3 regions of the Halomonas sp. 141 genome follow, and region 1 is predicted to be linked to each of the others. Evidence: predicted binding sites of a transcription regulator. Region 1 holds the regulator's gene; each other region holds the start of a gene.
The links. Region 1 encodes sigma-54, which starts transcription at its own class of promoters, with help from an activator protein. Its sites were predicted from a motif close to TGGCACNNNNNTTGCTNT; they were not measured.
Positions count from the first base shown of each region.

Region 2: codB (cytosine permease) is a predicted target of sigma-54. The motif match lies at 1,513-1,530, and genes of this name have one in related genera.
Region 3: CWI66_RS14300 (amino acid ABC transporter substrate-binding protein) is a predicted target of sigma-54. The motif match lies at 1,112-1,129, and genes of this name have one in related genera.

Region 1 covers NZ_PINZ01000002.1:100,125-102,396, reverse strand. Annotated here, with positions in the region: gene lptB (LPS export ABC transporter ATP-binding protein) at 1-244, shown strand, start outside; gene CWI66_RS01825 (RNA polymerase factor sigma-54) at 350-1,765, shown strand; gene hpf (ribosome hibernation-promoting factor, HPF/YfiA family) at 1,863-2,171, shown strand; gene ptsN (PTS IIA-like nitrogen regulatory protein PtsN) at 2,176-2,272, shown strand, end outside.
Region 2 covers NZ_PINZ01000011.1:6,403-8,674, forward strand. Annotated here, with positions in the region: gene codA (cytosine deaminase) at 1-186, opposite strand, end outside; gene codB (cytosine permease) at 201-1,466, opposite strand; gene CWI66_RS07200 (GGDEF domain-containing protein) at 1,677-2,272, shown strand, end outside.
Region 3 covers NZ_PINZ01000041.1:8,824-11,095, forward strand. Annotated here, with positions in the region: gene CWI66_RS14300 (amino acid ABC transporter substrate-binding protein) at 30-1,055, opposite strand; gene CWI66_RS14305 (amino acid ABC transporter substrate-binding protein) at 1,282-2,272, opposite strand, start outside.

The DNA.
Region 1 (2,272 bases):
GGACGAACCTTTTGCTGGCGTCGACCCCATTTCCGTGGGCGATATCAAATCGATCATACGCGCGCTCAAGAAGCGTCATATTGGCGTCCTCATCACCGACCACAACGTGCGTGAAACCCTGGATATCTGCGATATTGCCTATATTGTTGGCGACGGACACATCATAGCCAGTGGAAACCCCCAGGAAATTCTCAATAACCAGAAGGTGCGCGACGTCTACCTGGGCGCCGACTTCCGCCTTTAAATAATGGCCCACGAAGACATTTTATTTAGTGGCATGCTTATTGCACTTGCACCAAACGGAGAGTCGCTCTAGGGTGGAGCTTTCTGATTAACGAGTGGTTCTCAGATGGTCATGAAAGCTTCTCTTCAACTGCGCATCGGCACACAGCTGACCATGACACCTCAGCTGCAGCAGGCCATTGCGCTGCTTCAGCTATCGACGCTGGACCTTCGTCAAGAAATTCAGCAGGCGCTGGATGCCAACCCCATGCTCGAACAGGAGGATGAGTTTGGCGAACAGGCGGTCAGCGAGCCTCAGGAAGCCGAGTGGGCAGACAGCATTCCCAACGAGCTCTCCGTGGACAGCGACTGGTCCGACACCTACCAGGACATGGGCAGCGCGGGCGGCAGTAGCGAAGGCCCGGACTTCGAGCGCCAGGCGGCCGGGCAGAGCCTTCACGGGCACTTGCTCTGGCAACTGGCCATGACCGACTTCTCTGCGCGTGAGCAAGCCATTGCCGAGAGCCTCATCGATGCGCTGGATGCCAACGGCTATCTGACCCAGCCGCTCAACGACATCCGCGAGGGGCTCAAGGCGCAGGGCCACGATGGCCTGAGCCAACGCGAGGTCGAAAACACCTTGCTGCGCCTGCAGCAGTTCGAGCCTACTGGCGTGTTCGCCCGTGACCTGCGCGAGTGCCTGATGCTGCAGCTGGCCGCGCTACCCGAAGACACTCCGCTGTTGATGCCCGCCAAGCGTCTGGTACGCCAGTTTCTCGAAGCGCTGGGCAAGGACGACATGCGCCTGCTGAAACGACGCCTGAGCCTCGATGACGAGCAGCTGGACGATGTCATTCGTTTAATCCGCAGCCTTGACCCTCGCCCCGGAAGCGCCTACGGCGTCACCGACGACAGCTATGTGACGCCGGACCTGGTGGTACGTCACGATCACGAGGGCTGGCATCTGGAACTCAACCCGGAAGCGCTGCCTCGGCTACGTATCCAGCCCGACTACGCCAGCCTGATCAAGCGCGCCGACAAGAGCCAGGACAACCAGTTTTTGAAAGAGCACCTCCAGGAGGCTCGCTGGCTGATCAAGAGCCTGTCGAGCCGCAACGACACGCTGCTGCGCGTGGGGCGCGAGATCATTGCCCGCCAGATAGGCTTCCTCGAGCAGGGTGAAGAGGCCATGAAACCGCTGATTCTGGCCGATATCGCCGAAGCGGTAGAGATGCATGAATCGACCATCTCCCGGGTCACCACCCAGAAATACATTCATACCCCGCGCGGGGTCTTCGAGCTCAAGTACTTCTTCTCCAGCCAGGTCAGCGGCCAGGAGGGCGGCGACAGCCACTCCAGCACGGCCATTCGAGCACGCATCAAGAAACTGATTCAGGACGAGCCGCCAGGCAAGCCACTCTCCGACAGTCGCCTGGTCACCCTGCTGGAAGAGGGTGGCATTACCGTGGCACGCCGCACCGTCGCCAAGTACCGAGAGTCGATGGGTATACCTTCGTCGAGCGAGCGACGCCGTTTGCGCTAGTTAAACGCTCTTGCCCAACAAACTCGCGGCGAGGGCTTTGCAATGGCCCAAAAAGGGTTACAATCGAAGTACAGTCCGATGGATAAGGAGCACGTCAATGCAAGTAAACATCACTGGTCATCACGTTGAACTGACTGACGCCTTGCGTGACTACGTAAACGAAAAGCTGGAACGCGTTGAGCGTCACTACGACAACATCACGACCGTCCAGGTCACCTTATCTGTCGAAAAGGAGCGCCAGCAAGCGGCTTGCACGCTGCATGCCGCAGGAGCAGACCTGCATGCGGAAGCGCAGGATAATGACATGTACGCGGCCATTGACGCCCTGGCGGACAAAATCGACCGTCAGCTGGTAAAACACAAGGAAAAAGCACAAGCCCGCGCCCAAGGCGCTGGCGTGCGTTAAACCGATGACGTTGGAAACCATACTCCCCCCGGAGCGCGTGCTGTACGACGTGCCCGGGGGCAGCAAAAAAAGGGTGCTGGAGTTTTTCAGCACCTTTATCG
Region 2 (2,272 bases), on a different contig from region 1:
ATCCAGGTGGATGTGCGGCTCGATAAACGGCGCACACAGCAGTTTGCCGCCCGCATCCCTCTGGCCTTCGCCTGCCGTTTGCGGCGCATCCTGAGCGGTGATTGCGGTGAAGACACCGTTCTCGATATCCAGCCGATAAAGCCCAGGGCGCTGGCGAAGGCGGGCATTGATGATCTGCATGTTCATAAACAGGTGCTCACTTATTGTTTGGCCGTCGATGGGAAGCTATCACCCAGCGTAGCGTGCTTCAGACGTAGCAGCACGGCGTAGCTGCCTGCCGCGACTGCGACACCCACCAGCGGCGGTAGTAACGGAGAAAAATAGGCAGCCCCGGCACCAATGGCATAGGCGGCGAGGCCGCGCCGATTGAAATCGGGTAGCTGCGCAGAGGCCAAAGCAGGGTAGCGGCCTCGGTGCCTGAGCCAAAAATCAGCCATGATCACCCCGCCCATGGGAGGGATAAACGTGCCGAGCAGCACCAGAAATGGAATGAGCAGGTTGTACATGCCACCTACCGCCAGCACGGTACCAATGGCGGCGCCGCTGACGGTGACCAAGCGGCGCTTTTCGGTGCGCAGCAAGTTGCATCCCGCCACGGCGAAGTTGTAAATCGTGTTGTCCTGGGTCGTCCATATGTTCAGGAACAGCATCAATACCGCGAGGGAGAGAAAACCTTGGGCAATGAGAACATCGACGATATCTGCCTGCTGGTAAATCATCGTGCCCAAGGCACCGGTCAGCACCATCAATCCATTGCCAATGAAAAAAGCGGCCAGCGTTGCGATCACCGCAACTTTCGGCGTCCTGGCAAAGCGACTCCAGTTGGTCGCCTGGGTGCCACCGCTGATGAAGGTACCGATAATCACGGTGATCGCCGCTGCGACACTCATACTTTCCGTTGGCGTTTGCTGACTTAATCCTGCAAAGCCGCGCACATCGACCAGCCCGGTGAACAGGCTGACCAGGATGAAGAGCATCATGGCGGGTACGGCGAAGCGCGACAGCCAGTCCATGCCTCGATAGCCGATCATGGCGGTCACGCAGAATCCAAAGCCAAACAGCACCATCAAGGGGATTTCCAGCCATTCAGGCATCCCCGTGGTGCGTACCAGCACCAGAGCTATCGTGGCGGTTCCCCAAGCGTACCAGCCAATCTGGGTGAAGCCGAGGATAATGTCAGAGAGTTTGCTGCCTTTTTCGCCGAAGCAGAACCGCCCCATCAGTACGGCATTCAGGCCGCTCTGGCAGGCGATATAAGCCAGCGTTGCTGCGTAGATACCCAGTAGCAGGTTGCCTGCCACGATAATCCACAGTAGCTGGCCAATCGGGAAGGCTTGGCCCAGGGAGCCACCCGCCCACATGGTGGCGGTGAAAAAGGTAAAGCCAAGCAGTACCGCTGAGGTAGAGAGTAGCCCTTTCCGAGCCTGGAGGGGTACTTCGCTAAGTGGGTAGTCTGAATGGTGCATCTTTTTCCCCTTCGATACGTCGTCGCGTGTCATGGTCAAGAAAGATGCAGCAAGCCGCATGCCAATCAGGCGTGGTCAGGTAACAAGAAACGTTTAAATTTTTAGCCACTCGTGCGCGTCTTTAATGGTAGTTTGCGAAAAGAAGACATGAATAACGAGCGCGCACGCGCACAACAAGGTAACGAACGCTCTGCATGGCGTGGCGCTAACATGCCATTGACAGGATCGATGATCAGCAATGGGGCGATGTGGCAAGACGTGGCTGAGGGGGAGTCGGCCAATATGGAACCATCCAGTTCGCAAGAACCACCGTTGCCAGCCGCTGGGCTGCCCTGGTATCGCACCCTGGTCGGCAAAGTGGCGGCCTTCATGGTGTTGGGCGTGGTGTTTGCCTATTCCATGGGCGCCTTGCTGGGCTTGACCATTGTGGAGCGCAGTGCACGCGAACAGTGGGCTCGGGAAGCGCTGGTGAATGCCCAAATCGTGAGCGCTACGATTCGGCGCATCTACACGAACGTGGCGGTACGCACCGACCCCTCGGGTCAAGTGACGCACCTGGTGTCGGAACAGGCCCTTGGGGATGAAGACTCGGTGCTCAGTACCGGTTTCAGTCCCGTGGATGTGTTGGCGCTGGCGAGTGCGCAAACGCGCCACAACGTCTGGCTGTTTTCCCGCTTACCGGATGGCCGCTTCAGCATGGTCGCCGATGCCCATCACGGTGAAGACGTCTCGCTCACACTGCCTCAAGTCCCGGAGCTATCGCTGGCCGCGTCCGGTAACGAGCCGTACGTGGGTTTTGCCTGGCT
Region 3 (2,272 bases), on a different contig from region 1:
GGACGGCGGGCCGGGGTCAAGCGAGACGCTTAGCGAATCGGCGGTGCGTACTGGAAGCCACCCTGGTTCCACAGAGCGTTGACGCCCCGTTCGATTTCCAGCGGTGAATCCATGCCGACGTTACGTTCGAAGCTTTCTCCGTAGTTACCTACCTGGCTCAGGATGTTGTAGGCCCACTCGGCATCCAGACCCATGCCTTCACCGTAGTTGCCGTCCTGACCCAGCAGGCGAGCCACGTCCGGGTTATCGGAATCGCGCATCTCTTCAGCGTTTTCGCTGGTCACACCGTACTCTTCACCGTTGAGCATGGCGAACAGCGACCACTTGACGATGTTGAACCACTGGTCGTCACCCTGACGTACCACGGGGCCCAGCGGCTCCTTGGAGATGACGTCGGGCAGGATCATGGCGGCAGACGGGTCGTCCAGCTGAATACGCAGCGCGGCCAGCTGAGAGGTGTCAGAGGTCAGAACGTCACAACGGCCTGCCTGGAAACCACCGACGGTTTGCTCGGACGTATCGAAAACGATGGGGTCGAATTCCATGCCGTTAGCGCGGAAGTAGTCCGCCAGGTTCAGCTCGGTGGTGGTACCGGACTGGATACAGATGGCGGCGCCATCCAGCTCGGAGGCGTTGGAGATGCCCAGGTCGGTGGAGACCATGAAGCCCTGGCCGTCGTAGAAGTTGACGCCGGTGAAGTTGAGACCCAGCGTGGTATCACGGGTGGTGGTCCAGGTGGTGTTACGTGACAGAACATCGACTTCGCCAGACTGCAGTGCGGTAAAGCGCTCGACGGCGTTCAGGGAGATATAGTTAACGGCGTCGGCATCGCCCAGTACGGCGGCAGCGACGGCACGACATACGTCAACATCAAGACCTTGCCATTCGCCGCTATCGTCCGGCGCGGAAAAACCTGGCAAGCCATCACTAACGCCACACTGTACGGCACCGCGAGAGCGAGTTTCTTCTAATGTGTTCGCCTGCGCGGTAGCGATACCGGCCAGCGTAATTGCACCCGCAGAGGCAAGCAGTACCAGGTGTTTCTTGTTAACCATGTGTGTTCCCCTTCCTCGATTTAATGATGTTATGCATGTCGATGCATGCCTAAAAGCTAGCAAGGAAGGTGCCAAAAAAGATATGTCGGCAAATTCAGCGGTTTTCAACGTAAAATCAGCGAATTTATCGAAAGTATTGGTGCAAAAAAGAGTGCCAGCGGCTACGCGATGCTCTGTTTTGGTGCGTAGCCGCTGGCGCGGGGAGAAAGCTACTGACGTTCGCCGATCAGCGAATCGGCGGGGCGTACTGAATGCCTCCGTTATTCCAGAGCCCGTTGAGGCCTCTGGCAATGTTGAAGTCCGACCCTGTGCCGACATTGCGGTCATAAACGTCCGCGTAATTACCTACCTGCTTGACGATCTGGTAGGCCCAGTCGGCGCTGATGCCCATGGGGCTGCCGAAATCGCCATCCTGGCCCAGCAGGCGCTGTACGTCAGGGTTGTCGCTGTCGAGCTGCTCGTCCACGTTCGCCTGGGTGACTTCCAGCTCTTCGGCATTGAGCATGGCAAACAGCGTCCATTTGACGATATTGAACCACTGGTCGTCGCCCTGGCGCACGGCCGGGCCCAGCGGCTCCTTGGAGATGATCTCGGGCAGCACCACGGCCATGTCGGGGTCGGCCAGCTGCATCCGCTGGGCATAGAGCTGCGAGGCATCGGAGCTCAGCACGTCGCAGCGGCCTACTTCGAACCCGGCAATCGACTGCTCGGGAGAGTCGAAGACCACGGCATCATAGGTCATGCCGTGAACCCTGAAGTAATCGGACAGGTTCAGTTCGCTGGTGGTGCCCGATTGGGTGCATACCGCGGCGCCGTCCAGCTCCTTGGCACTCTGTACGTTCAGGTCGCTGGCGACCATGAAGGCCTGGCCGTCGTAATAGCTGACGCCGGTAAAGTGCATGCCCAGCGTGGTATCGCGGCTGGAGGTCCAGGTGGTGGTGCGTGACAGCACGTCCACTTCACCGGACTGAAGGGCCGTGAAGCGCTCCACGGAGTCCAGCGGCACGAAGTCCACCTTGTTGGCATCGCCTAGCGCGGCGGCGGCAATGGCGCGGCAGATGTCGGTATCCAAGCCCCGGTACTGGTCGTCGTCATCCAGTGACGAGAAACCGGGCTGGGCGGCATTCACGCCGCAACGCAGGCTATCGCGATTCTGGACGGTGTCCAGCGTGCTGGCCATGGCGATGGCCGGTGCCAACAGGCTGGCCCCTACTCCC